One region of the Anaerostipes sp. Marseille-Q3525 genome, then DNA from elsewhere that is predicted to be linked to it. Evidence: riboswitches for the same ligand, from Rfam matches in the RefSeq annotation. Region 1 holds a riboswitch; each other region holds the start of a gene.
What was found. Region 1 has a riboswitch for cyclic di-GMP ahead of KE503_RS06735 (hypothetical protein). Riboswitches for the same ligand answer to the same signal wherever they lie in the genome.

Region 1 (11,105 bases):
TAAGTAAATGACGGTACAGTTGGCGAACCAAATTCGATGAGTCTTTAGACTTAGCGTCGGTAATAAGCCCTTATAGGGCTAGTACAAACCACCGGCTAAGCCGGTGGTTTTGATTAAAGTATATGCGTTATCTTAAAAATAAAGCAGGGGGGGAAGGAATATGCTGCAACTAAATTACAAATTAACAGACGAAGACTACATAGAATTCAACGAATTTCATCAGTTAATTCATTCAGAGGTAGGAAAGAGAAATCTGTTTTTTCTAAAACTAGCAGGACCAATGATCAGTGTTCTTGCGATAGTAATTTTCATTTTGGCAAGAGCAGAAAAAATGTTGATCATTACAGAAGTAATTGTATTATGCATTTTTTCAATTGTATGTGTAGCACAGGCTAAAAAGATTATGAAAAGAGGTATTCGCAAGACAATTCTTAAAATGATAGAAACAGAAGGACTACCATTTGCAGAAGAAATAACATTAACTTTTACGGAAGATCAGATTATAGAGATAACAAAAGGCCAGGAAGTGAAAGTAGATTATCAAAAGGTAGAAAATGTTTGTGAAACAGAGACGGCTTTTTACATTTATATTAGTTCCATAGAAGCACTTATTATTCCTAAGAGAGTTTTAAATCAGGATATGGAAAAGAAATTAATACGAATAGTCACAGAGAATTTTGCACATCTTATTTCTATTAACAAATAAAAAAGGAGAGAAATAAGATGCCAGATATATTTTGTTTTCAATGCCAGCAGACAGCAGGCAATAAAGGATGTGTGGTAACAGGTGTCTGTGGAAAGCAGTTACAAATACACACCGGACCAAAGAAGCCGACCGATTGGTAATGGATGGATTATTTACAACAAACTGTATCATGCCGCCAAGAGAGAGTTATCAAGATCGCGTGTATACAACATCAGTTGTTGGATATGAAGGATTAAAATATATTGAACGAAAGAAAGATATAACGGCAAAGCAGTCGAAAGGCTGTGACGCAAAGCTATAGGGCCTTTGACATGGCAGCCAGTTGCACATTGTATAATAAGAGTGCAGGGGACACTGTAGATATATTTATCTATAGTGTTTTTTACATGTTTGAAGATATCAAGAAAGTATTTGACATAGATAAAAAGAGTATGAATAAGGAATAGGAAATAATGAATAAGGAGTTATTTAGGGAAGAAATAATATATTCTGTGGGTGATTCAAACTTGGAGGAGAATAGTTATGAGATGATCAAAGACGTGATCCGTAATAATCATGCAGTTGGATTTATGACAGGACATTATGATGAGAATCTGACAATTACGAATGTCAGTGGATTTTTACTTTATAATCTTGGATATGATTACAAGGAGTTTATGGAAATTACCAAAGGTTCACTTAAAAATTTATTTTATGGGGAAAATAGAAGTTTTTTGGAAATGATGTGACGATCATTATCTTATCGGCATATGATTATTCGGAGATCGAAGCAGAGGCAAGAGAGGCTGGAGTTGATGAATTTATAGCAAAATCATTATTCAGATCAAGGCTTACAGCAACACTAAAAAATATCATTGAAGGGAAATCCAATAAAGAGGCTAACATTGAGACTGCAGAAAATGGAAAAGAAGCCGTTGAAAAATTTGCAAATGCACCAAGTGGTTTTTATGACTTGATCTTTATGGATATTCATATGCCTGTAATGAATGGATACGAAGCAACGGCAGCAATCCGTTCCCACAGAAAATATAGAGAAAAACAAATACCGATCATAGCAATGACTGCCAATGCATTTGCAGAAGATGTTGTAATGGCGAAAAATGCAGGAATGAAGGAGCATATTGCAAAACCTTGGGAGATGAATCGTTTGTGCGAGATCATGCAGAGATATCTGTAATTTGACCAATTTTCTTTCCAGTGCTAAAATAACAAAAATAACCAAACAGCTTTTAGGGAGGATTTGCAATCAATGAACAAAAAAGAATTAGCATTAGAAGTAATTGAACGTTTGAAAAATGAATATCCAGATGCGGATTGTACACTGGAATATGATCAGGCATGGAAATTATTAGTCAGTGTAAGACTTGCAGCCCAGTGTACAGATGCAAGAGTTAATGTTGTAGTCAAAGGATTGTTTGAAAAATATCCAACTGTAGAAGCATTAGCGGCAGCAGATGTCGCAGATATTGAGGAAATTGTACGTCCATGCGGACTTGGAAAAAGCAAAGCGAGAGATATCAGTAAATGCATGAAAGTTTTAAGAGATGAATATGATTGTAACATCCCAACAGATTTCAAATCTATTTTAAGTCTGCCAGGTGTTGGAAGAAAAAGTGCCAATCTGATCATGGGAGATGTGTTTGGAAAACCTGCGATCGTAACAGATACGCATTGTATCCGTCTTGTGAATAGAATTGGTTTGGTTGATGGAATTAAAGACCCAAAGAAAGTGGAGATGGCATTATGGGAGATCATTCCTCCAGAAGAAGGTAGTGATTTTTGTCACAGACTTGTATGGCATGGAAGAGATGTCTGCACGGCAAGAACGAAACCACATTGTGAGAGATGTTGTTTGAATGATATCTGTCATCAGATCATTTAGAAGATTACTTAGCATTTATAATAAAAGAGTATGATAAAAAACCGTAATCACTAATAGTTTTTGTAGTGATTACGGTTTTTTACTGCATATTATTGTATATTGTTAAAGTTAAAAATTATGCCTGAAATCCTAAGTAAGCATTGATTCTTTTGTGGAACAGTGAAGAAAATACATTTGTAATATTTCCGCTTAAGAAAGCAGCGATCACAGTTCCGATTCCAACAGATGGTAATTCTGGAAGTAAAACAAAAGAAGCGACAGCAGAACATACTGTAAATAAAACTTCCAGACAAACTCTCACGGCACCAAAGCTTACATTTTTCTTCTCAGCGATACTCTTAACAAGACCTTCCATTGGCATAACAGCAAATCCAGAACTAATTGTAAATCCAACACCTGTAGATAAAACTGCACATGCAATAACAGATAATAAGATCTTTGCTGCAAGACCATGAGGCTCGATAAAGAATAAACCATAAGAAGTAAATTCAATAAATAAAGAATAAACAAATGTCAACCCAAGTTGAATAAACTGTATTTTCCCGAATTCACGGAGAACCACTGCTTCACAGATCAAAAATGTTGAGTTGATCAGAAAATTAAATAAAGCATAGCTGTGAACAGGGGAGAGATAACTTAAAGTTAAAGCCATTGTACAGCTTGGGGCAACTCCAAGAGTTGCTTTTAAAAATAAATTAGAACCAACAGACATGATCAGCAGTCCTAAAATATAAAACAATAATCTATGGTAGAAAAAAGTTTTTTCGTTTTTCATATTTTTATCCATCCTTTCTATCAAAATTCTATATTTTCATAAATTTATTTCCCTTTTGTGTTCTTATTATATAGAGGTAGAAGTAAGTATTGCAATTCCAGTTAAGACTTGATATATTCCATGTAGGAATATATACAGAAAATAGCAGCTAAAAGTGATTGAGTATGATGAAAAATGAGAATAAAAAGTGTAAAATGAAATATATGAAAATAAAAGAGGATTATAAAAATGGAAATACAACAGCTATATTATTATATGGAATTATGCAGACAAAAGAATTTCACAGAGGCTGGGTATTCTTGTAATATGACACAAGGTGCATTGTCAAAGCAGATCAGAAAGCTGGAAAATGAATTAGGAACAACATTGATCCGTAGGAATACCCGGAGATTTGAGTTATCCAAAGAAGGGGAAATCTTTTTGTCTTATGCAAAAGAAATGACATCAATGTATGAAGAAATGCTAAAAAACATACAAAAAAATAAAGAGATCAAAATTGGATGTATGCCAGTACTTGCACCATATCATTTTGCAAGAATGGTAGCAGATTTCAAAAAACAATATCCGGATATAAAAATGGTGATAGACGAAAGGATTGCAAGTGAGATTCAGGAAAATTCAGATAGTTATGACTTTTTGATCTTAAGAGAAAATACAATGGAAGATGAGAAAAAATATCGATTTACGCCATTATATGATGACCGGCTATGTGCAGTTATTCATAAGAAACATCCATTATATGTGAGGAAAAAAATCCAGCTAAAAGAACTTTGTAATGATAATTTTATTTTCCCAGAAAAGGGAAGCGGAAGTTACGAAGTATTTTCTAAGGCTTGTGAAAAAGCAGGATTTAAGCCAAATATAATTTTTGAATTTCCACAGGCGAATACGATTATGAGTTTTGTAAGTGAAGGAGTTGGGATCACGATCACATTTCCAACAGTATATAACGAAGCAAAATGTGATGGGATAAAAATGATACCGTTAGAAGAAGAATTTCACTCAATGATTTCGTTATTTTATAAGAAAAATAAGCCTTTAGATTATGCACAGAAGCAGTTTCTAAATTATATGAGGGAACATTTAAATTAGAAAGAAGGAATGGAAGAATGACATTAGGACATACAATGAAGAATTACAAAAAAGGAAACCTGATGCATGATGTGATCACGGGAATTATCATTATGGCAGTATCTATACCGATTTCTATGGGATATTCACAGATTGCAGGACTTCCAGCGGTTTATGGATTATATGGATCTGTGTTTCCGATCATCTTATTTGCACTATTTTCTACATCACCTCAATTTATCTTTGGGGTAGATGCAGCACCTGCAGCGTTGGTAGGGTCAGCACTTTTAGGAATGAATATCCAAAGTGGTTCCAAGGAAGCACTTGCAGTCGTTCCAGTCATCACGTTTTTTGTGGCAGTATGGTTGATCGCATTTTATCTGATGCATGCAGGGAAACTTGTGAATTATATTTCGGCACCAGTTATGGGTGGATTTATTACAGGAATTTGTTCAACGATCATTTTGATGCAAGTACCAAAACTTATGGGTGGAACTGCGGGAACGGGAGAATTATTAGAACTTTTGGAACATATAGAAAAAACAGTAGAACAGATCAATCTTCCGTCACTGATCTTAGGGATTGTTTCACTTATTATCTTATTGGGAGCCAAAAAGATAATGCCAAAATTCCCAATGGCAGTAGTGATGATGGCAGCAGGAGCAGTCATGACACAGGTTTTGCCGATGAAAGAATGGGGAATCAAGACATTGGATGCAGTATCACCAGGACTTCCAAGATGGAGTTTTCCTGATCTTACGTTAGTTCCGATGGACGAAGTAGTAACGATCAGCTTGTCAGTAGCAGTTGTTATTATGGCAGAAACACTTCTTGCAGAGAATAATTTTGCACAGAAAAATGGATACCGTATCAACGATAATCAGGAATTGTTTGCATTTGCAGCGGGAAATTTTGTGGCGGCATTGACTGGATGCTGTCCGATCAATGGATCTGTTTCAAGAACAGCAATGGGAGAGCAGTATCAAGGGAAAACGCAGTTAATGAGTATTGTGGCAGGATTATCAATGATCATTTTACTGCTTTTTGGAACAGGATTTATAGGATATCTGCCGATACCAGTGTTGACAGCAATCGTAATTTCAGCACTTCTTGGTGCAACAGAATTTGAACTTGCAGTGAAACTTTGGAAAGTCAGTCGTACAGAATGTTTCATTTTTTGGGGAGCGTTTATTGGTGTACTGCTACTTGGAACGATCAATGGTGTACTGATCGGAATTATTTTATCATTTGCGGAAATGGTAATTCGCTCATCAAAACCAGCAAGTTGTTTCTTAGGAATTCAGCCGGGACATAAACATTTTCGTGATCTGGCAGAGAGTAGGCAGATTCATGAGATCGAAGGAATTGTGATCTATCGATTTAGCAGTAATCTATTTTTTGCAAATGCAGGGGTGCTGCAGCAGGATATTGAGCAGGAGATTGAACGTAGAGGAAATATTAAAGCGGTAATTCTTGATGCAAGCGGAATCGGAAGTATCGATATCACGGCAGCAGATCGACTTGAGATTCTTTATAAGTCATTCAAAGAACAAGGAATCAAGTTTTACATCACAGAGCATATTGCTGGTTTAAATGAGCAGATGAGAAAGCTTGGGATTGGTTATCTGATTGAAGAGGGATGTGTTAGAAGAACAATCCATATTGCATTAAAAGATATGGGAATCAAACGTCCATATCCATTAGAAGGCGGAGTCGATAATGAAGAAAGAAGTGCTTCAAGAAAGCGTGTGGACAATCGGATGCAGGAGTTTGTCTGGGCATTTGGTTCAGAGACAGAAGATCAGATTGAGAAACAGATCACACGCCAGATCGAGCAGCTAAAGCAAAATGGAAATGTAGAAAATCTGTTGCATGGAAGATGGTCACATATGGAAGCGTTTGATGAAGATGAATGGTTAGAACATTTGGAAGAACATTTAAAAGAGATTGTAAATATTTCCGGAAAAGATGAAAGGACGCTGGCGGCACGTTTTGAGGAACATCGAAGAGAAATTCATGAACGAATCATGAAAGAACATCCAGAACTTGCACAGAGATTTAAAGAGAGAAGGCATCGTCTGGATGAACATTTGAAAGAGAAAAGACCAGAAGTTTATGATCTGGTTGTCAGTTTCCGAGAGATGGAAAATAAAAAAGATTTGGAATAATAAAATTCTTTTGGAAAGAGAGATTTTGATAGGCTATAAATAACACAGTACAATAGAAATCAGGGTTCCTGTAAACACAGCAAGTAATGCACCAGTCAGAGTATAACGGATTTTTTTAATTCCAACCACAGAATAATATACAGATAATGTATAAAAACAGGTCTCTGTAGAGCTGAGGATCACAGAGGACATAAATCCCGCTAAAGAATCCGGACCAGAAGTTTTATAAATATCCAATAAAAATCCAGTTGCAGCAGAAGAAGAAAAAAGTTTTGCAAAAATCACAGGAAGAACTTCTTGAGGAATCTTAAGCAGACTCCCGACAGGGGTCAGAAAACGAACAATCAGGTCAAGAGCACCAGAAGAACGAAAGATCTGAATTGCAAAAAATAAAGCAATCAAAGTTGGAGCAATCTCAAATACGATCTTAAAGCCGTCCATAACGCCTTCAAGAAATGGTGTATAGATATCCTTCCTCTTTAATGTTCCATATAAAATAAGAGTAAATATAAACATTGGAATTACAAGATTTGCAAGAAATGTGATCATCGTTTTCGGTCCTTCCATTTGATATAGATAACAGCCATGATCGTGGAAGCAAAAGTTGCGATCAGTCCAGGAATCAGTACTTTCGTTGGGTTTACGGAACCATATTGGCTGCGGTAAGCAATGATATTGATCGGAATCAGCTGCAAGGATGAGATATTTAAAATAAGAAAAGAACACATTTCATTGGTTGCGGTATCTTTATGAGGATTATTTTTTTGTAATTCTTCCATAGCTTTTAATCCAGAAGGAGTTGCAGCCCAGCCAAGCCCTAGCATATTTGCAATAATATTAGTGCTGATGTATTCTTTTGCTTTTTTGTTTTTTAAATTGGGGAAAAGAAAGGAAAGGAAGGGAGATAACATTTGCTGAAGTTTTGTAGTGATTCCAAGAGATAAGGCAATGCTCATGAGTCCAGACCACAGACCAACAATTCCAAACATAAGGATGCAGAGTTCTACAGCTTCTTTGGAGGAAGAAAGAATTGTATCGGAAAGTACAGCAATCTTCCCATTAAAGCTTCCAACGATCAAGCCAAATAAGATCATAAAACACCAGATAGAATTCATCATAAAATATACTCCAAGAAGCCTTTACAATAATTTATTCAAAAAAATAAAAAAAATTCAAAAAAACACTTGCAATTTATAAAAAGTGATGGTATAGTATTACTTGTCGCTAGGGAAAACAAATAACAGCGAACAAGATATGCGGGTGTAGTTCAATGGTAGAACTCCAGCCTTCCAAGCTGATCACGTGGGTTCGATTCCCATCACCCGCTTGGTATTTACTTAAGGATATATTCGAGAGGATATATCCTTTTTTCATTTTATAAACAATTTTAGATATGAGGGAAAATATGGTAGAAGAAGAAAAGAATCAGTTTGCAGTTCTGATCGATGCAGATAATATCAGTCCCAAGTATGCACCTATTATTTTTCAGGAACTTGAAGCATATGGATTTCCATCTTGCCGAAGAATCTATGGAAACTGGTCAAAGGCAAATGGGTGGAATGAAGAATTATTATTAGAGTATTCCATTATTCCTGTACAGCAGTTCGCTTACACTTCAGGTAAGAATGCAACAGATATGGCAATGGTTATTGATGCAATGGACTTATTATATGGGAAGAAAGTGGATGGATTTTGCCTGGTAACTAGTGACAGTGATTTTACAAGGCTTGCGATGAGACTTCGAGAAGAGCATATGTACGTTATTGGTATGGGAGAATCCAAGACGCCGGTTGCATTGACAAGAGCATGTAATAAATTTATACATCTAAATCTTCTGTATGAAGCAGACAGGGATAAAGAAGATGAGATTGAAAATAATGAGATTGAAAATGTAACATCATTAGACGAAATTTCTTGCACAATTGCGGATATCATCAGTGAAAATGGAAATGCACCAGTTGATTTAGGGAGAATTGGAAACCGACTGAATGAGAAATATTCAGATTTTGATGTGCGAAATTATGGATATACAAAATTAAGTGTGTTGATCGATGAAGAGATGGATAATTTTGTGATCGTTCAGGAAGATACCAATTGTTATGTGGAATTTAAAGAATTGACAAGCAGAGAAACGATTGAAGAAGAAGTGATTCTTTTTGTAAAGAAAAATGGAGGTTCACTGGAGAATTTATCAGCCATAACATTAGAATTGAAAGATAAACACAGCGGATTTAATATAAAAGACTATGGGTACAGCCGTATGTCAAGTTTTTTACGAAGTATTCACTGCCTTGCAGTTAACGGAAATACAGTTAGATTAAAGAGACGAAGAGAGAAAGGGGAGAAACGATGATATTTGATACACATGCACATTACGATGATAAGCAGTTTGATCAGGATAGAGAAGAACTGTTGGTTTCTATGAAAGATAATGGGATCGGAACGATTGTTGATGTAGGATCTAACATGGAAACATCTGCATGGATCGTAGATGCAGTGAATCGATATCCGATGATGTATGGAGCTGTTGGAGTTCATCCAAGTGATACAGCTGATCTTACAGAGTCAGATATGGATACATTAAAGGAATACGCAGGCAAAGATAAGATTCTTGCAATCGGTGAAATTGGACTAGATTATTACTGGGATGAACCAGAACGTGAGATTCAGAAAAAATGGTTTGAAGCACAGATTGAGCTTGCCAGGGAAGTGAGATTACCAATTATTATTCACAGCAGGGATGCAGCAAAGGACACATATGATATAATGAAATCATTACATGCAGAAGACATCGGAGGAGTGGTTCATTGTTTTTCATATTCCAAAGAAATGGCAAGACAATTCCTTGATATGGGATTTTATATTGGAATTGGCGGGGTTGTGACATTTAAAAATGCAAAGACATTAAAAGAAGTTGCAGCGTATGCACCATTAGACAGAATCGTATTAGAGACAGATTGCCCATATCTGTCACCAGAACCAAACAGAGGCAAGAGAAATTCTTCTCTGAACTTGAATTATGTAGCAGAAGCGCTCAGTCAGATCAAAGGGATTGATAAAGAGGAACTGATCGCAGTCACAGAAGAAAATGCAAGAAAATTGTATCGTATGAAAGAGGTATAAGAGTGAAACTTGGAAATCCAAAAAATACAATAGAAGTAATCCAAAAATATGACTTTGATTTTCAGAAGAAATTTGGGCAGAATTTCCTGATCGATGAACGTGTACTTGAGAAGATTATTTCCGCTGCCGAAGTAAATAAAGAAGATTTTGTATTGGAAATCGGACCAGGAATTGGAACTATGACACAGTATCTTGCTGAAAATGCAAGAGAAGTCATGGCAGTCGAGATTGATAAGAATCTGATTCCAATCTTATCAGATACATTAAGTGCATATGACAACGTGTCCATTTTAAATGCGGATATTTTGAAAGTTGATATCGCAAAGATTGTAGAAGAAAAGAACGGCGGTAAGCCTGTAAAAGTGGTTGCCAATCTTCCATATTACATTACAACACCGATTATTATGGGATTGTTTGAAAGTCATGTGCCAATCGACAGCATCACAGTTATGGTACAGAAAGAAGTTGCAGACCGCATGCAGTCAGGCCCTGGAACAAAGGACTATGGGGCATTATCGCTGGCAGTTCAGTATTATGCAGAACCATATGTGGTAGCAAATGTACCGCCAAACTGTTTTATGCCAAGACCGAAAGTAGGTTCAGCAGTTATTCGTCTGACAAAATATAAAGATGCACCGATCAAAGTTACAAATGAAAAGCTGTTATTCCAATTGATCCGTGCGTCTTTTAACCAGAGAAGAAAAACACTTCAGAACGGAATTAAGAATTTTGGTGGGCTAAACTTCTCCAAAGAACAGGTAGCACAGGCATTAGAAGAGATGGGATTACCAGCATCTGTCCGAGGAGAAGCCTTAACTTTGGAACAGTTTGCAACACTTGCAAACATATTAGATCGGTAAGATAAAATAGCCGAAATTACCAGTTTTATGAGGCTTTAAAGGAACTGTGATAAATGTTTTAAATCCAAATAAACGAGAGATAAAAGCTTTTTCGTTATCAAAGATTCCAGGAATTCCGAGATAACGCTGGCCGCTGTCAGCATCTTTTGCAAGCATCAGATGGCCGAAATTTCCATAATTTAAAAGAAGGAATCCATTTGCTTTTACGTTGTCATCAAGGTCAGGAATCTGATCAAGATCTTTTAGTGTGATCTTAATGCTAGGATCAAGGCTGTAAGAAAGAGGCATTGGCAAGGTGGGATACTCCTTCCAGTCAAAACCTTTAACAGGATCAGGATGCCGGATATTTTTGGCATCCTTTTCTAATTGAAGAGCTTCAATATACTCAGAAAGTCCGGAAGTTTTTGTCTCCGCGATCTCTTCTATCTCTTCTATCTCTTCTGTCTCTTCTATCTCTTCTGTTTCTTTAGTTTCCTCTGTTTTTTCTATCGTTTCTACTATTTCTGGTTTGGCATCCGGA
Region 2 (11,105 bases), on a different contig from region 1:
TGTCCAATCTTCTTTGCTGCTATATCTTCCTTAAGTTCTGTTCCTTCCTCTTCTTTCTGGATGATGAATTTTCCATCTTTATATACTGGTTTTGCATTCGCCGTCTTGATCATCTTCTTACTATTGAATGCATCTAGTTTCTTATATGCTTTATTGAAAGACTTTGTATCATAAGAATACATTGTCACATTGTCATAATGTTCTGTACCAAATAGTCCTTTAATCCATCCAAATGATCCTTGATCTTCTTTAATCTGTTTAATCTCATCGGCACCTTCAAACTTGGTTTTAACCTGATCACTTGTTAATGTTTCTGTCTTTCCTTTTCTTTCCTTGATAGTTAAAGAATAGTCACTTGCATTCTTATTAAAAATCTCAACAACTTCATCTGCTGTCTTTCCAGCAACATTCATTCCATTGATCTTAGTTCCCCAGAAGAATTTCTTACTGAAGTAAAAACCAATCACAAAATAGATTACCAGTACCGCAACAACTGCAATTCCAAGATAATGTTTCCATGTTAGTTTTTTATTTTCCATTTGTTTTATCCCTCCTAAATACAACTTCCTATTATAGTACAATCTTTCTAAAATAACTACTGTTTTTTTATACTTTTATGTATTTTTATAGAATCAATTTTCATAATTCTTTTGGTTTTTTTAAGATACTTTGATAATTTTTTAACATTTTCTCTTGTACTTACACATTCAAAATGATAAAATATAACTAGTGTGTTAACAATGAAACTTAGATTTCATCTAATTTATTTTTAGGAGGACTTATTATGTCATTCACGCAAGAATATCAAAAAAAATTAACAACAGCAGATGAAGCAGTTAAGGTTGTAAAATCTGGAGACCGTCTGGAATATGGATGGTGCGTAACAACTCCAGTAGCTTTAGATGAAGCACTGGCAAAACGTATGCCAGATCTTGAAAATATCCAGATCCATGGTGGTATCGTTATGCGCCCACTGGCAATCACTCAGATTGAAAATCCAGCGGAACATTTCACATGGAATTCCTGGCACATGGGTGGTTTAGAAAGAAAATGGATCAATGAAGGATTCTCTTTCTATGCACCAATTCGTTACTCTGAATTACCAAGCTACTATCGTGATTATCTTCCAGAAACTGATGTCGTTATGATGCAGGTTGCACCTATGGATGCTCACGGATATTTCAACTTTGGTCCTAGTGCATCTCATACAGCTGCTATGCTTGAGAAAGCAAAATGCGTTATCGTTGAGGTTAATGAGAATATGCCTCGTTGCCTTGGAGGATTTGAAGAAGGAATCCATATTTCCAAAGTTGATATGATCGTTGAAGGAAATAATCCAGCAATCGATGAATTAGGTGGCGGAGGAGCTGCGACTGAAGTTGATCAGGCAGTTGCAAAACTGATCGTTGATCAGATTCCTGATGGAGCTTGTTTACAGCTTGGTATTGGTGGTATGCCAAATGCCGTTGGATCTCTGATCGCAGAATCTGACTTAAAGGACTTGGGTGTTCATACAGAAATGTATGTTGATGCGTTCGTTGATATTGCAAAAGCTGGTAAGATTACTGGAGCTAATAAAAACATCGATCGTTATCGTCAGACATATGCTTTCGCAGCAGGTACTAAGAAGTTATATGATTATTTAAATGATAACCCAGCATGCATGAGTGCTCCTGTTGATTATACAAACAGCATTGCTACTATTTCATCCATTGATAACTTTATCTCTATCAATAATGCGGTAGATATTGACCTTTATGGACAGATCAGTGCTGAATCTTCAGGAATTCGTCAGATCAGTGGTGCCGGCGGACAGCTTGACTTCGTTATGGGTGCTCACTTATCTAATGGTGGTAAGAGTTTCGTATGCTTGTCTTCTACTTTCACAAATAAGAAAGGTGAGACATTCTCAAGAATCCTTCCTACATTACATAATGGATCTATCGTTACTGATACTCGTGCAAATGCTCACTATATTGTTACCGAATATGGTATGGCTAACTTAAAAGGTAAGTCTACATGGGAACGTGCTGAAGCATTAATTAACATCGCTCATCCAGACTTCAGAGACCAGCTGATCAAAGATGCTGAAACTGCTCATATCTGGAGAAGATCTAATAAATAAACTTCCAAAAAAGGTTTAATAGTTTTTTAAATTTTCCAAATTTTAAAAATCCCGAATCCATTCATTCTGTTGGATTCGGGATTTGTTTTTATTTAATTTTTACGCTCTCAATATTCTTAATGATGATCGTGCTTCCACCACCTGATTCTTCAATGATCTCAACATTATCTTTCATATTATATTCTTCCATTGGAATCTTAATCTCAATCCCTGTATCTGTTTCTAGCATCTGATATTCAAGTCTCTTTACTGTATTTTCCTTTGCTACAGTAAACGTATCATACTGCATATCGTATCGTTCAATCTTCTCATCAAATTCCTGTTTCTTTCCTTGATGATTTCCAAAAAGTTTATCTCCGATCTCATTAACTTTAAACGCCTGATTCTCTGAAAATTCTTCTCTTAAACGGCTTTTCATATCCAGCCTTTTTGCAATACCATCTTCTGGATAATGATTGTTGATATCATTGATGACTTTATTTAAAATCTGAAATTTCTTTTTTGGTGCAAGGTCTGCATAACATTGTAAAAAACGTTCTGACAGATAATTGATCTTATCTCCATTTAACATCTCATATTTCTTTTCTACCAATCGCACTTTATATTCTGACAGATCAATAATAACTGCTTCTGTAAGTTTTGCCGAATCTGTCGGCATAACTCTTTGTTTCACGATATCATTTGCCTGTACATCTTCTTCTTCCTGATGCACATATGTCACCTTATAATTCATTTTTAGCAATGCCAGATGAACTACACTTTGAACTTGAAATGTAACACAAAGTAAATCTCCTGCTGGGATTGTAACGCTATCACACATGATGTCAAATAAATTTTCTCCAAGTATTCTCGTTGCCTCAATAAAACTCTCGTCATCAGTCTCATCCATGCTTTCTAACAGACTTAAAATTGGTGAAACACTGCCATCAAACTGACATCTTTTCGCATCATCACTTTCCATAATCTTAAAAATATGCCCTCTGACAAATTCCATAAGATCTGGTCCCATATCAAGAAGCTGGCTGGATAGCCCAAGGTAACCTGTATGACTATCTAATATATGTAAAATTCCTTTTCTGATGATAATATCGTCTTTCTGTATATGTTCCATCTTTATCTCCTTTTTGTTTTTATTCCTTGTATTTTATCATATCGACTCTTTTTAGGCAAAAGATAATCCTGTTTCGCAGAAAAAAATTTTATAACAAAAAAGTCATGGTTCCCTACACCATGACTTCTGCTAATATGAAAAATCCCCATGTATCCTCACTACATAAAACTGGCAACCCACTGTCAGTGATTCTTTCTGCGAACCCCTTCACAAAAACAAATCAGTGAGAAATGTAAAATTCCATATTCTCTATAGGATCCACTCATTGATATCTTACTCGTGGCAAAATGTTATCTTCAGGCTCCCTATTTCCTAAAAATAAAAAACCGTATATAGAATAATCTCATAATCTATAACGGTTGCCTCTATCAGGATAAAATATCCATATCACATTCCCTTAATGTTAAATGTGGCAACCGGCTGTCATAATCTCTAAAAAGACCTTAGACCCTTTGGCTTTGCGTCCCTGCCTTTCAACAGGTTTGCCCTATGAATAAATATGAACTTTAATATACATATATAATATCATGATTCATAAATAATGTCAATCATCTTTTTCTTAGTTATTAATATTTATAATAGTTTTTTTCCTTATACATATAAAAAGTCCGCGATAAAATTACCGCGGACTACTTAAGGATTAAATTCTCAAAAGTTGATTATTTAACAACTGCTCTTAATTTTTCTGTTAAAGCTGGTACGATCTTGTTTAAGTCTCCAACGATTCCGTAATCAGCTACATCAAAGATAGGAGCTGTCTCATCTTTGTTGATTGCAATGATGATATCAGATTCTTCCATACCTGCAACATGCTGGATTGCTCCAGAAATACCAATTGCGAAGTATACGTTAGGACGTACAGTTTTTCCTGTCTGTCCAACCTGAATATCTCTTGACTGCCATCCGTTATCTACAACGGCACGAGAACAGCTTACTTCTCCTCCAAGAACATCTGCTAATTCTCTTAACATTCCGAATCCTTCTTCTCCAACTCCACGTCCACCAGATACTAAGATCTTAGCGTCCATGATATCTACTGTATCTGTAACAGATTTAACGATATCAACGATTTCAACGTATTTGTTGTCTGGAGTAAATCCAGGATTGTATTCGATAACTTCAGCTTTTGCTCCTTCGATAGGATCGATCTTCTGCATAACACCAGGACGAACTGTTGCCATCTGAGGTCTGTTGTCTGGGCAAGCGATTGTTGCGATTGTGTTTCCACCGAATGCTGGACGAGTCATTAATAACTGATTATGTTTCTGTTCTTTTCCTGGGATTGCTCTTAATGGGAAATCACCGATTTCAAGAACTGTACAGTCAGCTGTTAAACCTGTCTGAACACGTGCAGATACACGAGGTCCAAGGTCACGACCAATTGCTGTCGCACCAACTAACATAATTTCTGGTTTGTATTCATTGATTACAGATGCTAATGCATGTGTATATGGTTCTGTTCTGTATTCTTTTAATTCTGGATCGTCAACTACGATTACTTTATCAGCACCGTATTTTGCAAGATCATCTACTAATCCTTTAACGTCAGAACCTACAAGAACAGCAGTTACGTCTGTATCTAAGTCTTTTGCTAAGTCTTTTGCTTTTCCAAGTAATTCGAATGCGATTCCGCTTAATTCGTTATCTACCTGCTGTGCAAAGACGTATACGCCTCTATATTCTTCTAAACCCATTTTATTCACCACTTTTCCTTTTCACTAAATTACATGTTTTTCAGCTAATTTATCCATGATATAATCTACTGCTTCTTCTGGATCAAGTGTAACTTTTTCTCCAGCACCTTTTCTTACTTTGTCAGATGCTTTTGCGATCTTAGTTGGAGATCCAGCAAGACCAAGGTTAGAATCATCTACATCTTTAAGGTCTTTTCTTCCCCAAACAGTTACTTCTGCATCATATGCATCAAAGATTCCACCTGGAGTCATATATCTTGGCTCGTTTAATTCAGCTAATGCTGTAACTAAGCAAGGCATTTTAGCTTTTAAGATGTGGTATCTATCTTCATACTGACGCTGAACAACTACGCTGTCACCGTCAATTTTAATGTCTTCTGCATAAGAGATAACTGGAATATCAAGATGTTCAGAAATCTGTGGTCCAACCTGAGCTGTATCACCATCGATAGCCTGACGTCCTGTGATGATCAGGTCATAATCAAGATTTCTTAATGCTCCAGCTAATGTAGTAGAAGTTGCCCATGTGTCAGCTCCTCCTAATACTCTGTCAGTTACAAGGATACCTTTGTCAGCACCCATTGCCATAGCTTCACGAAGAACTTCGTCAGCTTTTGGAAGTCCCATTGTAAGAACTGTAACTTCAGCTCCATATTCATCTTTAATTCTAAGTGCTGCTTCTAATCCAGCTTTGTCATCTGGGTTCATGATAGTAAGCATAGCACCTCTGTCTAATGTACCATCTGGGTTGAATTTAACTCCACCTTTTGTATCTGGTACCTGTTTTACACAAACAACTATCTTCACGGTAAGTACCTCCCTATTTCAATAAGTTTCCAGAAATAACCATACGCTGAACTTCAGATGTTCCTTCGTAGATTTCTGTGATCTTAGCATCGCGCATCATACGTTCTACATCGTATTCTCTGATGTATCCGTAACCACCATGTAACTGAACAGCTTTTGTTGTTACTTCCATAGCAACTTCTGCTGCATATAATTTAGCCATAGCAGCTTCAACACTGTATACTTTCTGAGTAGCTTTAGCCATAGCAGCTTTGTATACTAACTGTTTTGCAGCTTCTACTTTTGTTGCCATATCAGCTAACTGGAACTGTGTATTCTGGAACTGTCCGATAGAACGTCCGAACTGTTTTCTTTCTTTTACATATTCGATTGTTCTTTCTAAAGCACCTTCTGCAAGTCCAAGAGCCTGAGAAGCGATACCAATACGTCCTCCATCAAGAGTATGCATTGCGATACCGAAACCTTTACCCTGTTTTCCTAACAGATTTTCTTTTGGAATACGGCAGTCTTCAAAAATTAATTCATATGTAGCTGATCCGCGGATACCCATTTTCTTTTCTTTTGTTCCGAATGTGAAACCTGGAGTTCCTTTTTCTACGATGAATGCAGAAATTTCTTTCATCTTTCTTCCGCGTTTTTCAACAACACCTGTTACTGCGATTACGATATAAACGTCTGCGTAGCTACCATTTGTAATGAAGCACTTAGATCCGTTTAATACCCATTCGTCTCCGTCTAATACGGCTTTTGTCTGCTGTCCCTGTGCATCTGTACCAGCACCTGGTTCTGTCAGACCAAAAGCTCCTAATTTCTTACCAGATGCTAAATCTGGGATATATTTTTTCTTCTGTTCTTCTGTACCAAAAGTCTGGATTGGATCGATACAAAGAGATGTATGTGCAGAAACGATAACACCTGTTGTACCACAAACTTTTGATAATTCTTCAACACACATAACGTATGTTAATGGATCGCATCCCTGTCCACCATATTCTTTAGGAACTGGAATACCTAAGAATCCTGCTTTAGCCATTTTTGCTACAGTTTCAACTGGAAACTGTTCATTTTCATCCACGTCCTGTGCAAGAGGCTTTACTTCTTTTTCAGCAAACTCTTTGAAAAGAGTTCTTGCCATTTCATGTTTCTTACTTAATGTGAAATCCATTCTTTATTCCTCCATCATGATTTCTATAAAGTTAACTTTTGCATCCGGAGTTCACCATCTCCGGATGCAAAAGAAAAGCTCTTTTTCTTACTTGCTGTAATCGTAGAATCCTTTACCAGTTTTACATCCTAATAATCCTCCACGAACCATCTTTCTTAATAATGGATGTGGACGATATTTTGTATCACCGAATTCATTGTAAAGTACTTCCATGATTGCAAGGCAAACGTCTAATCCAATTAAATCACCTAAAGCTAAAGGTCCCATTGGATGGTTTGCTCCTAATTTCATAGCTGTATCAATACCTTCTACAGAAGCTACTCCATCAGCATAAATTCCGATTGCTTCGTTGATCATAGGGATTAAGATTCTGTTAACTACGAATCCAGCACCTTCTTCAACCTGTACAGGTGTTTTACCGATTTCTTCAGCGATTGCTTTGATCTTATCAACAACTTCTTTTGGTGTGTTAATACCAGCGATAACTTCAACCAGTTTCATAACAGGAGCTGGGTTAAAGAAATGCATACCGATCATTGGACGATCAAGTCCTGCACCAATTTCTGTGATTGATAAAGAAGATGTATTTGTAGCAAAGATAGCATCTTCTTTACAGATATCCTGTAATTCTTTGAATGTCTGTTTTTTGATTTCCATGTTTTCAATAGCTGCTTCTACGATTAAATCGCAGTCTGTACAGATATCTTTTACACCTGTTGTGATCTTTGCTAAGATAGCATCTACAGTTGCCTGTTCCATTTTTCCTCTTGCAACACGTTTTTCTAAACCTTTTGCGATTTTAGCTTTTCCGTTTGCTGCAAATTCTTCATTAATATCACATAAGCATACTTCATATCCTTCTGTCTGTGCAAATGCCTGTGCGATTCCGCTACCCATTGTTCCAGCGCCGATTACTCCAACTTTCATTATAATTCCTCCTGTAAAATTATTTTACTATGTAATTTTCCGGTCTGCGGCTGATACCGCAGACTGGAAATATATTAAACTTCATTATTATTTGTTCTGGAAAGGAACAACTTTTAATTTCTTGGATTTATCTTTCTCTAAGAAGTTACCCATTCCTGCTTTCTGATCTTCTGTTTCAAAACAGCTTCCGAAAGCTTTTTCTTCTACAACGATTGCCTGATCCATATCTACCTGAAGACCTTCATTGATTGCTTTCTTACATGCACGTACTGCGATTGGTGCATTAGATGCGATCTTGTTAGCTAATTTCTTAGCTGCTGCTAATAATTCTTCCTGTGGATATACTGCATTAACTAATCCGATTCTGTAAGCTTCTTCAGCTTTGATGTTAAATGCTGTATAGATCATTTCTTTTGCTTTTCCTACTCCGACGATACGAGCAAGTCTCTGTGTACCACCGAATCCTGGTGTGATTCCAAGACCAACTTCAGGCTGTCCAAAGATTGCGTTTTCAGAACAGATTCTGATATCACAACTCATGGAAATCTCACATCCACCACCTAAAGCGAATCCATTGACTGCTGCGATAACTGGAATAGGGAATGTTTCGATCTTGCGGAACACATCGTTTCCTGTCTTACCGAAAGCTTCTCCTTCTGCTTTTGTTAATGTACTCATCTCTCCGATGTCAGCACCGGCAACGAAAGATTTATCTCCAGCACCTGTTAATACAACGGCTCTTGTTGCATCTAAGTCGATCGCATCAAAAGTTGCTTCGATCTCTTTTAATACTTCACTATTTAATGCGTTTAATGCTTTTGGACGATTGATTGTTACAACACCTACAAAACCGTCCTGTTCATATGTAACGAATTCCATTCTAAGAATTCTCCTTTCCTAATTATCTATAATTAATTAGTCTCTTTCAACGATAGTTGTGCAACCCATTCCACCACCGATGCAAAGTGTTGCAAGACCTTTCTTAGCGTCTCTCTTCTGCATTTCATGAAGCAGTGTAACGAAGATACGGCATCCTGAAGCTCCTACTGGATGTCCAAGAGCGATTGCTCCACCGTTTACGTTTACTTTGCTCATATCGAATTTCAGATCTCTTGCTACTGCTACAGACTGTGCTGCGAAAGCTTCGTTTGCTTCGATTAAGTCCATATCGTCAATTGTTAAGTCTGCTTTTGCTAAAGCTTTCTTTGTAGAAGCTACTGGTCCAACACCCATGATAGATGGATCTACACCACCAAGAGCTCCTGTTACATATGTAGCCATTGGTGTAACACCTAATTCTTTAGCTTTTTCTTCGCTCATTACTACGACTGCTGCTGCACCATCGTTGATTCCTGATGCGTTACCAGCTGTAACCATTCCACCTTCTTTTCCTGAACAGCATCTTAATCCTGCTAAAGATTCAGCTGTTGTTCCAGGTCTTGGTCCTTCGTCTGTATCTACGATAACTGTTTTCTTTCTCTGTTTTACTTCTACAGGAACGATCTCATCTTTGAATCTTCCTGATTCCTGAGCTGCGACTGCTTTCTGCTGAGAAGCTGCTGCAAACTCATCTAATTCTTCACGAGTTAATCCCCACTGTTCTGCTACGTTTTCAGCTGTGATCATCATGTGATAGTGATTGAATGCATCTGTTAATGCATCGTTAACCATTGTATCTACCAGTGTTCCGTTGTTCATACGATATCCGAAACGTGCTTTTGGTAATGCAAATGGAGCCATTGACATGCTTTCCATACCACCGGCAACAACGATATCAGCATCTCCTGCCTGAATCATCTGTGCTGCCATGTTTACACAGTTTAATCCTGATCCACATACTACGTTAACTGTAACTGCTGGTGTTTCAATTGGAAGTCCTGCGTTTAAGGAAGCCTGACGAGCAACGTTCTGTCCTAATCCTGCCTGGATAACGCATCCCATGTATACATGGTCTACCTGATCAGCTGGAACTCCTGCTCTCTTTAATGCTTCTTTGATTACGATTGATCCCATGTCTACTGCTGGTACTGTGCTGAGTACTCCACCCATTTTACCAATCGCTGTACGGCATGCTCCTGCGATAACTACTTTCTTTGCCATATCAATTTTCCTCCATATTCTTGATTATTATACTTTGGCGATCTTCTCTCTCGCCGATATGTTAATACTATCACAATCTTTTCTCATTTTCAATTGCTATTTTTTAAAAAGATTTTCAATAAATTGTGCAAAGTGCCAAAAACCGCATAAATACGTGTTTTTTTGATGTATACAATGTCCTTGTCGGATTGTATTTTTTTTAACACAATCCGACATAACTTATAACACATTCTCACCGAATCGATAGCTTTCTTGTATTTTATATGAAATAATCCTGATTTTTTCGTGAAAAAAATAACAATTTTTACAATATGAGTATATTTATAATCTTTATAAATTAATTTTTTGTTAAATTTACTTCACTTTCACCATGTCTAACTTAACACATCCCTGTATTTTTTCATTGAAAGAAAAAACTTTTTATTCCTATGAAAAATCCCCATATTTTTTAAAAACTTATTTCTGTACACGCAAAAAAGAGAGCTTGGTGTGTGCGTTAAAACACCAAACTCTCTTTTCTCTTCTATATTATTGTCTTCTGATCATTAACGATCCTGCATGCTGATACAATCGATCGCTACCGGACCACCTCTGACTACTTCAATATTTGTATAACGTTCTTTAAACACCTTTAAAATAGAATCATTCTTTGTCTCTGTACGAATTGCTTCTATTAATAAGCTGTCTTTTCCCATATCCTTGATCAGGAAACGGAACACTTCTGCCATCTGGAAGATCTCTGCCATCTGCTTCTCCGTAAGACTTTTCACTTTGATAAACATGATTTCCTTTGTTCGAATCGATGTATCTGTATAGTCAATGACTTTAATAACTTCCACGCTTCGATTTAACTGTTTCTTGACCTGTTCAAATGTCTTTTCATCTGCATCAATACAGATCGTCATACGAGACATTGTTGGATCTTCTGTTTCTCCAACTGTAAGACTGTGTATATTGTAGGCTTTTCCAGAGAATAGTCCGGAAATTCTTGCAAGAACACCAGCACGGTTTTCTACGAACAAGGAAAGCCATCTTCTTTCCATCTGATTATCCATTTTCATTCCTCCTATTCTTCTCCACGTTCCATGATCAGATCTGTGATAGATCCATTTGGTTTCACCATTGGCATAACAAGTTCTTCATTCTCAATGATAAATTCAATGATCGTTGGCCCAT
Region 3 (11,105 bases), on a different contig from region 1:
TTGGTCCTGAAAAATTTCAGAAAAATGCAGGTAGCTGCAGACTATCTATTGTCTCTTATTAATGATATCCTTCAGATGAGCAAAATTAAAGATGGAAATGTACCTCTGACGCAGGAAATCATCAACTTTGAGGAATTAAGTCAGGATGTTCTGACTATCATAGAACAGCGGGCAAAAGACAGAGGAATCCAGATGCAGTTCCGTGCAAAAAAGGAAGGGCTTCGATATCCTTTTATTTATGGAAGTCCGGTACATTTAAGACAGATATTTCTTAATATTTATGGAAACTGTATTAAGTATAACCGGATTGGCGGCAAGATAATGACGGTGTCAGATTATACAGAAGCTGTTGACGGAATTACGACATATGAGTGGACCATAACTGATACTGGCATTGGTATGAGCAGGAAATACCAGGAGCATATATTTGAGCCGTTTTCGCAGGAAAGAGAGGATGCAAGAAGTACACAGCAGGGAATTGGACTGGGAATGGCGATTGTAAAAGGTCTGATTGAAAAGATGGGTGGAACTATTGAAGTTAAAAGCGAAGAAGGCATTGGCTCAACCTTTATCATCAGGATTCCGTTTAAACTTGCTCCCGCACCAGATACAGTAAAGAAAACAGCGGAACAGATGGATATCAGCGGATTAAACTTATTGCTGGTAGAGGACAATGAATTGAATGCAGAAATTACGGAAACGCTGTTGTCTGATGAAGGTGCAAATATGACAGTTGCAAGAGATGGATTGCAGGCGGTCAGAATGTTCCAGGAGAAACCGGAAGGTTATTTTGACGCAATTCTGATGGATATCATGATGCCTGTAATGGATGGGATTACTGCGACAAAAACAATCCGGTCACTGAAACATCCAGATGCTGAGACGATTCCGATTATTGCCATGACAGCAAATGCATTCAGAGAAGATAAAGAAAAGTGTCTGGCAGCAGGAATGAATGCTCACTTGGCAAAGCCTATAAAAATTGAAAACGTAAAGAGAATTTTGTGTGAATATTGTGTGTAGTGATTGCAACTTCTCAAATCCGTATACCTATTTTTCACGTTCTGTAGGATATTATAACGTAAATGTAAAACTGGCAGGTATTTCTGCTGAATAAGACAGCAAATCAGAAGATGGTGTGTATGGAAAATAATGATTACGGATTATTGTATGATGCAGCCGTTGCGTGGAAAGAACTAACAGAATATTATTATGTTTTTACATTTGGCTACAAACAGCAACTGTACACAATTCATCTATCATTTCCATCTGAAAAGGTTCCACATCTTGCAGCCAGTGAAATTGTAATAAATAATTTTATGGTGAGTGGTTTGGCGAGCCGATCGATAACTGACAATGCAGGCTGGCATACGCAAAATACACAGATTTTCTATCCAGCAATATTGACGTATGAAAAACTTTATGGTATTTTGTTTTTGATAAAAATAGAAATTATTTAAAGGCAAACCTGCTGAAAGGCAGGGACGCAAAGCCAGAAGGGGCTAAAGTCAGAAAGTTTGATCAGGTCAGCCGGTTGCCACTGTTTCCATATCATCATAATATATGGAAAAGATGTTTGAACAGAAGAGATTCCGATACCTTTTATACTATATAGATGTGTGATTTTAGAGAAATATAGTAGGGACACTGGCAGATTTTGGCAAGTGTCCTTTTTGTATGCAAAAATAGGTAACAAAACTAGCAGGGACAGGTTCTCTGTATACAGATAAAAGCAGGATAATGAAGCATAAAACAGAGAGAGGATTTTTATAAAATGGAAAATTATGAGGACAAAATATATTCCTTAGGTGAGACTGTAACGGGACAGACACAGACCATGTCACAGGCCGTACAGAAAACACTGGAAAATAATGGTGGAGTAGGTATAATGACAGGATCTTATGACCAAAACCTGTCTATTTTGTCTGTGAATAATCTGCTGTTGCATAGTACAGGATATACATTCGATACTTTCATGGAACAGACAAAAGGCTCATTGAGAAACTTCTTTTATGGTGAGGAAGATATACTGGAGCGAGACCGTTTTTGGCAGCTTCACGGAACAGGGGAAGCACAGATCCTTGCAGCAGACGGTACAGTGAAAAATGTACGGCTTTGTAAAGAGGATGCGACAGATGAGGCGGGCAGACAGATCTGGGTTATGTCCGTACAGGTCAACTGGGATCATGTAAATTTGACACTGCTCAATGAGGCTATCTATTCCGGCTTCTGGTATTTTGACTGTGACGAAAACAGTGAGATTGTGAATGCAAACTGGAGTCATGAATTCCGAAAAATGCTTGGCTATCATGACACTTTGGACTTTCCGAATAAACTGGAATCCTGGTCAGATCTTCTGCATCCACAGGATAAAGAAAGAGTAATGGTGCAGCTTCAGGCGGCAATTAAGGATAAGACGAACCAGATAAAATACCAGGTAGAGTATCGTATGAGAATGAAGGATAATCAATACCAGTGGTTTCGGGCATCGGCAGAAGTAATACGCCGTCTGGATGGTTCTGCCAGCAGGATTGCCGGGATTTTTATTAACATTGATGGGGAGAAAAAAGAAATCATGCAGGCACAAAAATCTGCTGCTTTCCACCGGGCTTTTACGAAAGCAGATTTGTGCGAGTATTATGTGAATCTGGAAGCAAATACTTTTGATACCTTTAAGGTTGAACCGTCCCTGATGACTGTCTTTGAACAGAGTCATACGTGGGATGAATTGATCCGGCATTTTGTGGATTCCTATGTTGTGGAGATAGATAAGAAGGCGGTATCCTCTTTTTACGACCGTGGTTATATTGCAGAAAGGCTGAAGGGTCTGGAAACCGAATTGGATTTGGAGTGCCGTATCACTCTGAATGGAGAAGAACGATGGGTCCGCAATGTGGTCATACGTGGCGAGATAGAGAATTCAGAATATGCCATGATCTTTCTGCGTGATATCACAGAGGCAAAGGTAGAGAGTGCACGGCATCTGCAGATGGCAGCGGATAATGCTTCCATGGAGCAGCTGATCCAGAGTATTGTGCGTCTGGTTGACCGCTTTGTTGTCTGTGATCTGGAAAATGACAAATATGAATTCTACAATCTGAATGGACATATGATATATAAACCTCTGGGATTTTATCATGATTTTCAGATGCAGGTTCTTGAAAAATATAAGACACTGGAACCATTGGAAACTATAGATATCCTGATAGCCCCGGATAATATTCGGAAAAAACTGAAAAGTGAAAATGATATTTATAAGTTTGAGTATTGCAGCCTGGATGAAAAGACTTATAAAATCGCTTCTTATATTCCCTTGGAATGGAAGAACGGAAAGCTGGAAAAGGTATTGCTGGCATCCATGGATGTGACACAGGAGAAGAAATCAGAGATTGAATCCCGTCAGGCACTGAAAGAGGCTTACCGGTCCGCAGAAAATGCAAATCGTGCGAAAACAGAATTCCTTTCCAATATGTCCCATGATATCCGGACACCAATGAATGCGATTGTGGGTCTGACGGCAATCGCAGGAGCAAATGTTGAGAGCCAGGACAGAGTCATTGAATGTCTCAGCAAGATCACAGAATCAAGCCGCCATCTGCTGGGGCTGATCAATGAAGTGCTGGATATGGCACGTATTGAAAGTGGAAAAATGACACTGGCACAGGAAGATTTCAATCTGTCAGATCTGGTAGATAATCTTATTACACTTACGAAACCGGTGCTTGATGAACATAAACATAATTTTGATATACACATCAATCATATTGAACATGAGGCTGTCTGTGGTGACAGCTTGAGGATTCAGCAGGTATTTGTGAATTTGATGAGTAATGCGATCAAGTATACACCGGATGGCGGGAATATTATTTTTTCCATAGAGGAAAAGCCAAATGGATTTTCAGAACTTGGATGCTATGAATTTACGATTGAGGATAATGGGATCGGTATGTCACCGGAATTCCAGAAAATCATGTTTGATCCGTTCAGCCGCGCGGATGACCACCGGACAACCAGAGTCCAGGGAACTGGTCTGGGAATGGCAATCAGCAGAAATATTGTGAACCTGATGAATGGCACTATTAAAGTGGATAGTACCTTGCACAAGGGAACTAAAATCACAGTAACAATTTATCTGGATCTACAGGAAACAGAAAAAGAACAGGACAAAAATCTGATGAATCTGCCGGTTCTGGTAGTGGATGATGATAAGACATGCTGTGAAAGTACAGTTGCCACACTGAAGGAAATTGGTATTATGGGTGAATGGGTTCTCTCTGGAAGGGAAGCGGTTGAGCACTGTTATGCACGGCATGAGTTGAAAGATGATTACTTTGCTGTTATTTTAGACTGGAAGATGCCGGATATGGATGGTATAGAGACTGCCAGACAGATCCGGAAACGGATAGGAAAAGAGATCACCATCATTGTATTGACATCTTATGAATTCAGCGAGATTGAAGAAGAAGCAAAGGCGGCGGGCATAGATGCTTTTATTGCAAAACCGCTGTTCCGTTCCCGGCTGACGGCTACACTGCGGCAGTTTACTTTAGGAAGAAAAGAAAAAACAGCAAGAAATTATTTGGAGAAGCTGTCAGAATCAGACTACACGGGAAAAAGGATTCTGCTGGTTGAGGATAATGAGTTGAACAGAGAAATTGCTGGTGAAATTTTGCAAATGACAGGTGCAAAAGTGGAAACGGCAGGAAATGGGAAAATTGCAGTTGAGAAAGTGGAAGCTTCTCCGAAAGGTTCGTATGATCTTGTTTTTATGGATATCCAAATGCCGGTCATGAATGGTTATGAGGCAACTGCAGCAATCAGGAGCCTTCCGGGTGAAAAGGGAAAACTGCCTATTGTTGCCATGACTGCCAATGCTTTTGCAGAAGATGTACAGCTGGCCAAAAATACAGGCATGAATGGACATATCGCGAAACCGCTGGATATGAATAAGCTGAATGATGTTCTGGAAAACTGGCTGTAATTGCCTTCCTGGATGCATGGGAAAAGCAGCTAGGAAACATAGAGAGGGTTTTGTTATGACAGAAATCTCACAGGCTGTTTGCAACGAGGGAAGAGGCTGAAAAGAGTATTGAGAAGGCAACAGAGACAAAGAAGGTGCGTGGAAATCCGTATGACCGATGGTATTGAACGGATGGTAAAGTAAATAAATGCATCAGGGGAAACCTGTTGTTGTCTGTGGAGAGATCTGCAGATGACAGCAGGTTTATTTTTTTGTCCGGAAAGTCAAAAAATCAGAGACCAGGACTCCTTGGAACAGTAGGAGGTGGTTTCTGGCAAATATGTGTATGCTGGGAAAAAGCGATGTGCAAAATATCAAAAGTTTATCCTAATCCCTGACAATGCAAGCTGGTATACGGCTATACGTTCTGAAAGCCTTATAAAAGCAAGTTATAAAATCGTTAAAAGGTTGTTTGGTTTGAATTATATCCTTCAAAAGTATCATCGTTCAGTAAGTAACGTTGGTTTATTATTTGCATATAATCTTTGCATGCAGATCGTAAAGAAGCTTGGAAGAGAAAAAATGTTTGCAATGGTTGAATACAATGCATCTCTTCCACAGCAGTCAGCAGCAACATTAAATGGAATCCGTATCATTATGATCGTTATTCCAATGATCTTTGCAGTGATCAGTTACTTGATCTATGCAAAAGCATATAAATTAAAAGGTGATTATTTAGACAACATGACAAAAGAATTAAATGTGATTCATGAGGCATAAGTCTTAAAATAAAAAGGAAAAATAAGGAGAAAGTTTATGAACATTTTTTATCATGAGAAAGCACAGGAATTTCATCTACAAAATGAATCTGTCAGCTATATTATGAAAGTTTTAAAGAATGGACAGATCGGGCAATTATATTATGGAAGTGCAATACCAGATAAAGAAGATTTTACTTATTAAGAAAGAAATCTAGTCAAAGAATCACTAATAAATTTAATAGTAACTTTAAAATCATCACCTTCAAGCTATAATAAAGCAAAAGAATAGTTAGAAGGGGGTTTTTATATGGCGAAATATCAAAAGAAATTAGAAGAAGACATAAGGTGCCCTCTGGAATATGGATTAACAAGAGTTTTAGACGATACAGAAATGCTAGAAGATAAAAATAATGTACCATTTTACCAAAAACATGGATTTTCTCTTATGGAAAATGGTGCGGCAATCCAGATTTGTAATTATGATAATGTGCATTAAATATTAATTAATAAATTGCGGGGATTTAATGATCAACACGTAAGCTGAAGGAATAATTTTATTTTTTTTCAGAATGTTTTTTTAGATTCCTTTATCTAGCTCTAATATTTTTTATCAATATTTTATACAATCTGGTAGACAAGATGTTCATTGGACATATTGAAGGGGCAGAAAAAGTGATGGGAAGTTGTATATGAATATTTATTGTCTGGGTACGTTATTTACACAACTAACATTAGGATTAAATGTATTTATTACAGCACAAGGAAAAACATTGATCAGTATGTGCAATGTGGCAGTTGGAGCTGTGACCAATATAGTGTTGGATGCAGTATGTTTGTTATGCTTCTTTTGCCAGGACTGGTTCAAGGAGCACAGCCAAAAAATATCGATAGGGTAAAGAAAACATTTCGTTTATTGTTGATCAGTTGTGTCAGTGGTTCCTTTTTGATTTGGCTTATTTGCATGATTTCTCCAGCAGCAGTTTCATCGATTTTTACAAATGATATGGATTTGATTGCTTATACCAATAAAAGTATGCGAGTTTACTTGGCAATGCTTTTAATTTATGGAATACAGGTTGCGTGCCAGTATAGCTTTGTGGCATTAGATCAGGCGGAACCGATCGCAGATATGATCGCTGTTTGTACGACAGGACCTATGTTTTATGTTTATTACCGAAAATTGGAATAATGATTTCTGATAAACAAGTCAGCAATGACACATATGATTAATTCTGTCACAAAAAAGAAATTATCTTAATGCTAGTTATGTACTATTATTTAATGGAAATATAGCATAATGGTATATTTTAACAAATATGTAGTTATGTACATGATTGTTCCTATAATGATACAATATGAAAAACAAAAAGTATTGATAAGATAGGAGAAATTTATGAAATTAAATAACAAAATCATGTTGATCACTTATGCAGATAGTTTAGGCAATGATTTGAATGAATTGAAATCTGTTATAGATAAATATTATGCAAAAGCTGTTGGAGGAATTCATATTCTTCCATTTTTCCCATCTTCAGCAGATCGAGGATTTGCTCCGATGCAATATGATCAGGTAGATGCACGCTTTGGAAGTTTTGAGGATATTAAAGAATTAAGTAAGAACTATTATTTGATGTTTGACTTTATGGTAAATCATATTTCAAGAAGTTCAACATATTTTAATGATTTTAAAGAAAAAAAGGAAGAATCAGAATATAAAGATTTTTTTATTCGTTACAAAGATTTTTGGAAAAATGGTGAGCCAACACAAGAACAGGTAGATAAAATTTATAAGAGAAAACCAAGAGCACCATATATAGAGGTAGAATTTGGAGATGGAACAAAAGAAAAGATATGGTGTACTTTTGATGCGGAACAAGTGGACTTAAATGTACAAAGCCCCGTTGTAAAAGAGTTTATTAAAAATACACTGATCAATATGTGTAAAAAAGGAGCTTCGATTATTCGTTTGGATGCCTTTGCTTATGCAGTAAAAAAAGCGGACACTAGCTGCTTTTTTGTAGAGCCGGATATATGGAATCTTTTACATGAGATTGAAGATATATTAGAAGAATATCAGGTGATTATTCTTCCTGAAATCCATGAACACTATAGCATTCAGATGAAGATTGCAAAACAAGGATTTTGGATTTATGATTTTGCACTTCCTGTACTAGTTTTAAATGCATTATATAACGGAGAAGGGAAATACTTAAAACATTGGTTAGAAATGTCACCTAAAAAGCAATTTACTACGTTAGATACACATGATGGAATCGGAATCGTTGATGTAAAAGATTTACTTCCGGATGAAGAAGTAGAAAAAACAAAAGAACAGATGTTCGTAAAAGGAGCAAATGTAAAAAAAATCTATAATACAGAAGCATACAATAATTTAGATATTTATCAAGTAAATACAACCTATTATTCAGCACTTGGAAATAATGATGCAGCATATCTGCTTGCGAGAGCTATTCAATTTTTTGCACCAGGAATACCGCAGGTGTATTATGTAGGAATGATGGCAGGGGAAAATGATATTGAACTTATGGAGAAGACAAAAAATGGTCGAGATATCAATCGACATTACTTTTCAATGGAAGAGATAGAAGAACAACAAAAACGAAAAGTTGTTAAGGAATTAAAACGATTGATGGAATTAAGAAACACGGAATCTGCATTTGCTCTGGAAGGAGAAATTGAAGTGAAAATTCCAAGAGAGCATTCACTGGAAATTACAAGAAGTTATGGAAATGAATCTATTGCATTAAAAGCAGATTTGCAAACATTTGATTTTTGTATTGTTAAAGAGGAAAATGTAATTTATCAAAATAATTTGCTGGGAGATTAAGCAATGGCATTGGAAGAATATGAAAAGGCGAGAAAATTAGGGCTAAAAGAATATCGAGGGGATTCTGTTAAAGGCAGATATCCTTATGTTCAGGTATTGGATGAGATATTATCATTTACAGATATTGTAGCAGAGCAGGATATAGGATTGTTGTATATCCCGATTGACTTGATCATTGGGACAAAGACAAAAGGAAGAACAAATGCTTTTTCAAGAAACTTTTATCCATTGTTAGATGAAAAATCAGAATTCGCTATAAAGTGGGAAGCTTTGTATCAAAGTCATTTACAAGAAGGAATTCGGGAACCAGTCATCGCTTATGAATTTATGCATCAGTTTTATATTCAAGAAGGAAATAAGAGAGTCAGTGTATTAAAGTACGAAGGAGCCGATAGTGTTTTAGCGAACGTTGTAAGACTGATTCCTCAAAAAGATTATACAGAAGAAAATCAGATTTATTATGAATTTTTGGATTTTTATAGATTATCCCAAAATTATAATATTTATTTTCAAAAATCACAAAGATTTTCAGAATTAGCAAATTATTTTTTGAATATATTTGAAGTCCCATGGAGTGAAAAAAATCGGAAAGATTTTCAGTCATCCTATTATAATACGGTTATGATTATGAAAAAAATGAAAAAGTATCCAGGAACAATAGGAGACGCAATATTATCATATATTAAAATCTTTGGGGCCAAAGCATGGCTGGAAGAAGATAAAATGCAGATGCAGAAAAATATGTTAAAAGCATGGGACTATATGGTTTTGTTTGGAAAAAAGAATGATACAAAATTGTTGGAAACGCCTGAAAAATCTGAAGCAAAAATAGGAGGATTGTTCCAGAAAAAGCATCTTAAAATAGCTTTTATAAATGTAAAATCAGCAAAAACAAGTATATGGACATATAGTCATATGGAAGGAAAAAAACAACTGGAAAAGAAATTTGGGGATAAAATTTCAGTGATAACATATGATAATATAAGAAATGAGGAACAAGCAATTCATGCTATAAAAAATGCAATTGAAAGAGGATGTCAGGTGATTTTTACAACAACACCTGTTCTTTTAAATGCAAGTCTGAAAATGTCAGTAGAATATCCTAAAATTAAGATTCTTAATTGTTCTTTAAATATATGGTGCGGACATATGAGAACCTATTATGGAAAATTTTATGAGACAAGATTTCTACTAGGTTTACTTGCAGGAATTTTAACAGATACAGATCAAATAGGTTACATAGCAGATTATCCGATATATGGAATGATTTCAAATATTAATGCTTTTGCGTTGGGAGTAAGGATGACAAACCCTAGAGCAAAGATACATTTAGTGTGGTCTACAGTAAAGAATGACACAAAGAGGATATTGAATGATGAGAATATAACTTATATTTTAGGACAGGATTTAACAACACCGGATCAGCAATGCAGCGAATTTGGATTATTTTCTAAAAAAGGAGATGAAATTCAACATATTGCAATACCGATATGGAATTGGAATGTTTTTTATGAAAAGATTATAAAAAGTATTTTTGATAAAAGCTGGAATCGTAATAATTTTTTGAAAGAAGGGAAAGCAATCAGTTATTGGTGGGGATTATCCGCAGGGGCAGTTTCAATTGCTTATACGAGTTGTCTAGATGAAGAAACAAAACGATTCATAGAATTTGTAAAACAATCAATTGCGGATGGAAAATTTCAGATTTATGAAGATATGTGTGCGACAGATATAATTGAGATGGATTCCCTTTATGAAAATATTATAGGAGAAATTCCGTCGATTGATTATTTGGAAGAGTCAGCGAAAAAAATTGTAGAGTTGCAAGGAACAAAAACAGCAAAAAAAGGATTGTAAGATGAAAATATTAGTAATAGCTGATGTAGAATCCAAATCTTTATGGGATTATTTTCATCCCAAAAAGTTAGAAGGAATTGAATTGATCATTTCTTGTGGAGATTTAAATCCGAAATATTTATCATTTCTGGCTACTTTTTTTCATGGGGATGTGCTATATGTTCATGGAAATCATGATGAAATTTATGAGAGTGATCCACCGCTTGGATGTGTTTGTGTAGAAGATCGAATTGTTGTATATAAAGGGATCAGAATTATGGGTCTGGGAGGATCGATTGATTATAATGGAGGAAAATTTCAATATACGCAAAAAGAAATGAATCGTAGATGTCGAAAATTATGGTTTGCCTTAAAAAAGCATAGTGGAATTGATATTTTAGTGACACATGCACCAGCCTTTAAGATGAATGATGGAATAGATTATCCACATCAGGGATTTCAGGCATTTCAAAAAATCATAGATTACTGGCATCCAAGATTCTTTGTTCATGGACATATTCATTTGAATTATGGACACGATATGAACAGAGTATCACAATATAAAAGTACGGTCATTGTAAATGCATATGATCATTATGTGATTGAATGGTGAAAAATAAGTAAGAAATCTAAAAAAAGCTGTCCTATGTGGCAGCTTTTTTAGATTATTCATCATCTTTTTTGATAATATGGTTTTGTT

Region 2: another riboswitch for cyclic di-GMP. It lies ahead of KE503_RS02535 (nucleoid-associated protein); the one in region 1 lies ahead of KE503_RS06735 (hypothetical protein).
Region 3: another riboswitch for cyclic di-GMP. It lies ahead of KE503_RS04195 (hybrid sensor histidine kinase/response regulator); the one in region 1 lies ahead of KE503_RS06735 (hypothetical protein).

The regions. Positions count from the first base shown of each region.
Region 1 covers NZ_JAGTTT010000011.1:13-11,117, forward strand. Annotated here, with positions in the region: gene KE503_RS06725 (YcxB family protein) at 161-706, shown strand; gene KE503_RS14690 (hypothetical protein) at 724-846, shown strand; cyclic di-GMP riboswitch class I at 961-1,036, shown strand; gene KE503_RS06735 (hypothetical protein) at 1,159-1,434, shown strand; gene KE503_RS14865 (response regulator) at 1,431-1,883, shown strand; gene KE503_RS06745 (endonuclease III domain-containing protein) at 1,956-2,588, shown strand; gene KE503_RS06750 (YczE/YyaS/YitT family protein) at 2,704-3,363, opposite strand; gene KE503_RS06755 (LysR family transcriptional regulator) at 3,592-4,455, shown strand; gene KE503_RS06760 (SulP family inorganic anion transporter) at 4,473-6,602, shown strand; gene KE503_RS06765 (spore maturation protein) at 6,636-7,151, opposite strand; gene KE503_RS06770 (hypothetical protein) at 7,148-7,720, opposite strand; tRNA gene KE503_RS06775 (tRNA-Gly) at 7,859-7,929, shown strand; gene KE503_RS06780 (NYN domain-containing protein) at 8,008-8,955, shown strand; gene KE503_RS06785 (TatD family hydrolase) at 8,952-9,725, shown strand; gene rsmA (16S rRNA (adenine(1518)-N(6)/adenine(1519)-N(6))-dimethyltransferase RsmA) at 9,728-10,585, shown strand; gene KE503_RS06795 (DUF6128 domain-containing protein) at 10,574-11,105, opposite strand, start outside.
Region 2 covers NZ_JAGTTT010000003.1:51,057-62,161, forward strand. Annotated here, with positions in the region: gene KE503_RS02525 (L,D-transpeptidase family protein) at 1-539, opposite strand, end outside; gene KE503_RS02530 (butyryl-CoA:acetate CoA-transferase) at 785-2,125, shown strand; gene KE503_RS02535 (nucleoid-associated protein) at 2,214-3,236, opposite strand; cyclic di-GMP riboswitch class I at 3,645-3,733, opposite strand; gene KE503_RS02540 (electron transfer flavoprotein subunit alpha/FixB family protein) at 3,896-4,930, opposite strand; gene KE503_RS02545 (electron transfer flavoprotein subunit beta/FixA family protein) at 4,955-5,737, opposite strand; gene KE503_RS02550 (acyl-CoA dehydrogenase) at 5,751-6,902, opposite strand; gene KE503_RS02555 (3-hydroxybutyryl-CoA dehydrogenase) at 6,990-7,829, opposite strand; gene KE503_RS02560 (enoyl-CoA hydratase-related protein) at 7,917-8,708, opposite strand; gene KE503_RS02565 (acetyl-CoA C-acetyltransferase) at 8,745-9,929, opposite strand; gene ilvN (acetolactate synthase small subunit) at 10,475-10,984, opposite strand; gene ilvB (biosynthetic-type acetolactate synthase large subunit) at 10,996-11,105, opposite strand, start outside.
Region 3 covers NZ_JAGTTT010000005.1:88,085-99,189, reverse strand. Annotated here, with positions in the region: gene KE503_RS04205 (hybrid sensor histidine kinase/response regulator) at 1-1,023, shown strand, start outside; gene KE503_RS04200 (PBECR4 domain-containing protein) at 1,143-1,460, shown strand; cyclic di-GMP riboswitch class I at 1,452-1,542, shown strand; gene KE503_RS04195 (hybrid sensor histidine kinase/response regulator) at 1,775-4,981, shown strand; gene KE503_RS04190 (hypothetical protein) at 5,438-5,740, shown strand; gene KE503_RS04185 (hypothetical protein) at 5,777-5,923, shown strand; gene KE503_RS04180 (hypothetical protein) at 6,029-6,217, shown strand; gene KE503_RS04175 (hypothetical protein) at 6,551-6,910, shown strand; gene gtfA (sucrose phosphorylase) at 7,115-8,569, shown strand; gene KE503_RS04165 (BMP family ABC transporter substrate-binding protein) at 8,573-10,426, shown strand; gene KE503_RS04160 (metallophosphoesterase family protein) at 10,428-11,018, shown strand; gene KE503_RS04155 (AraC family transcriptional regulator) at 11,071-11,105, opposite strand, start outside.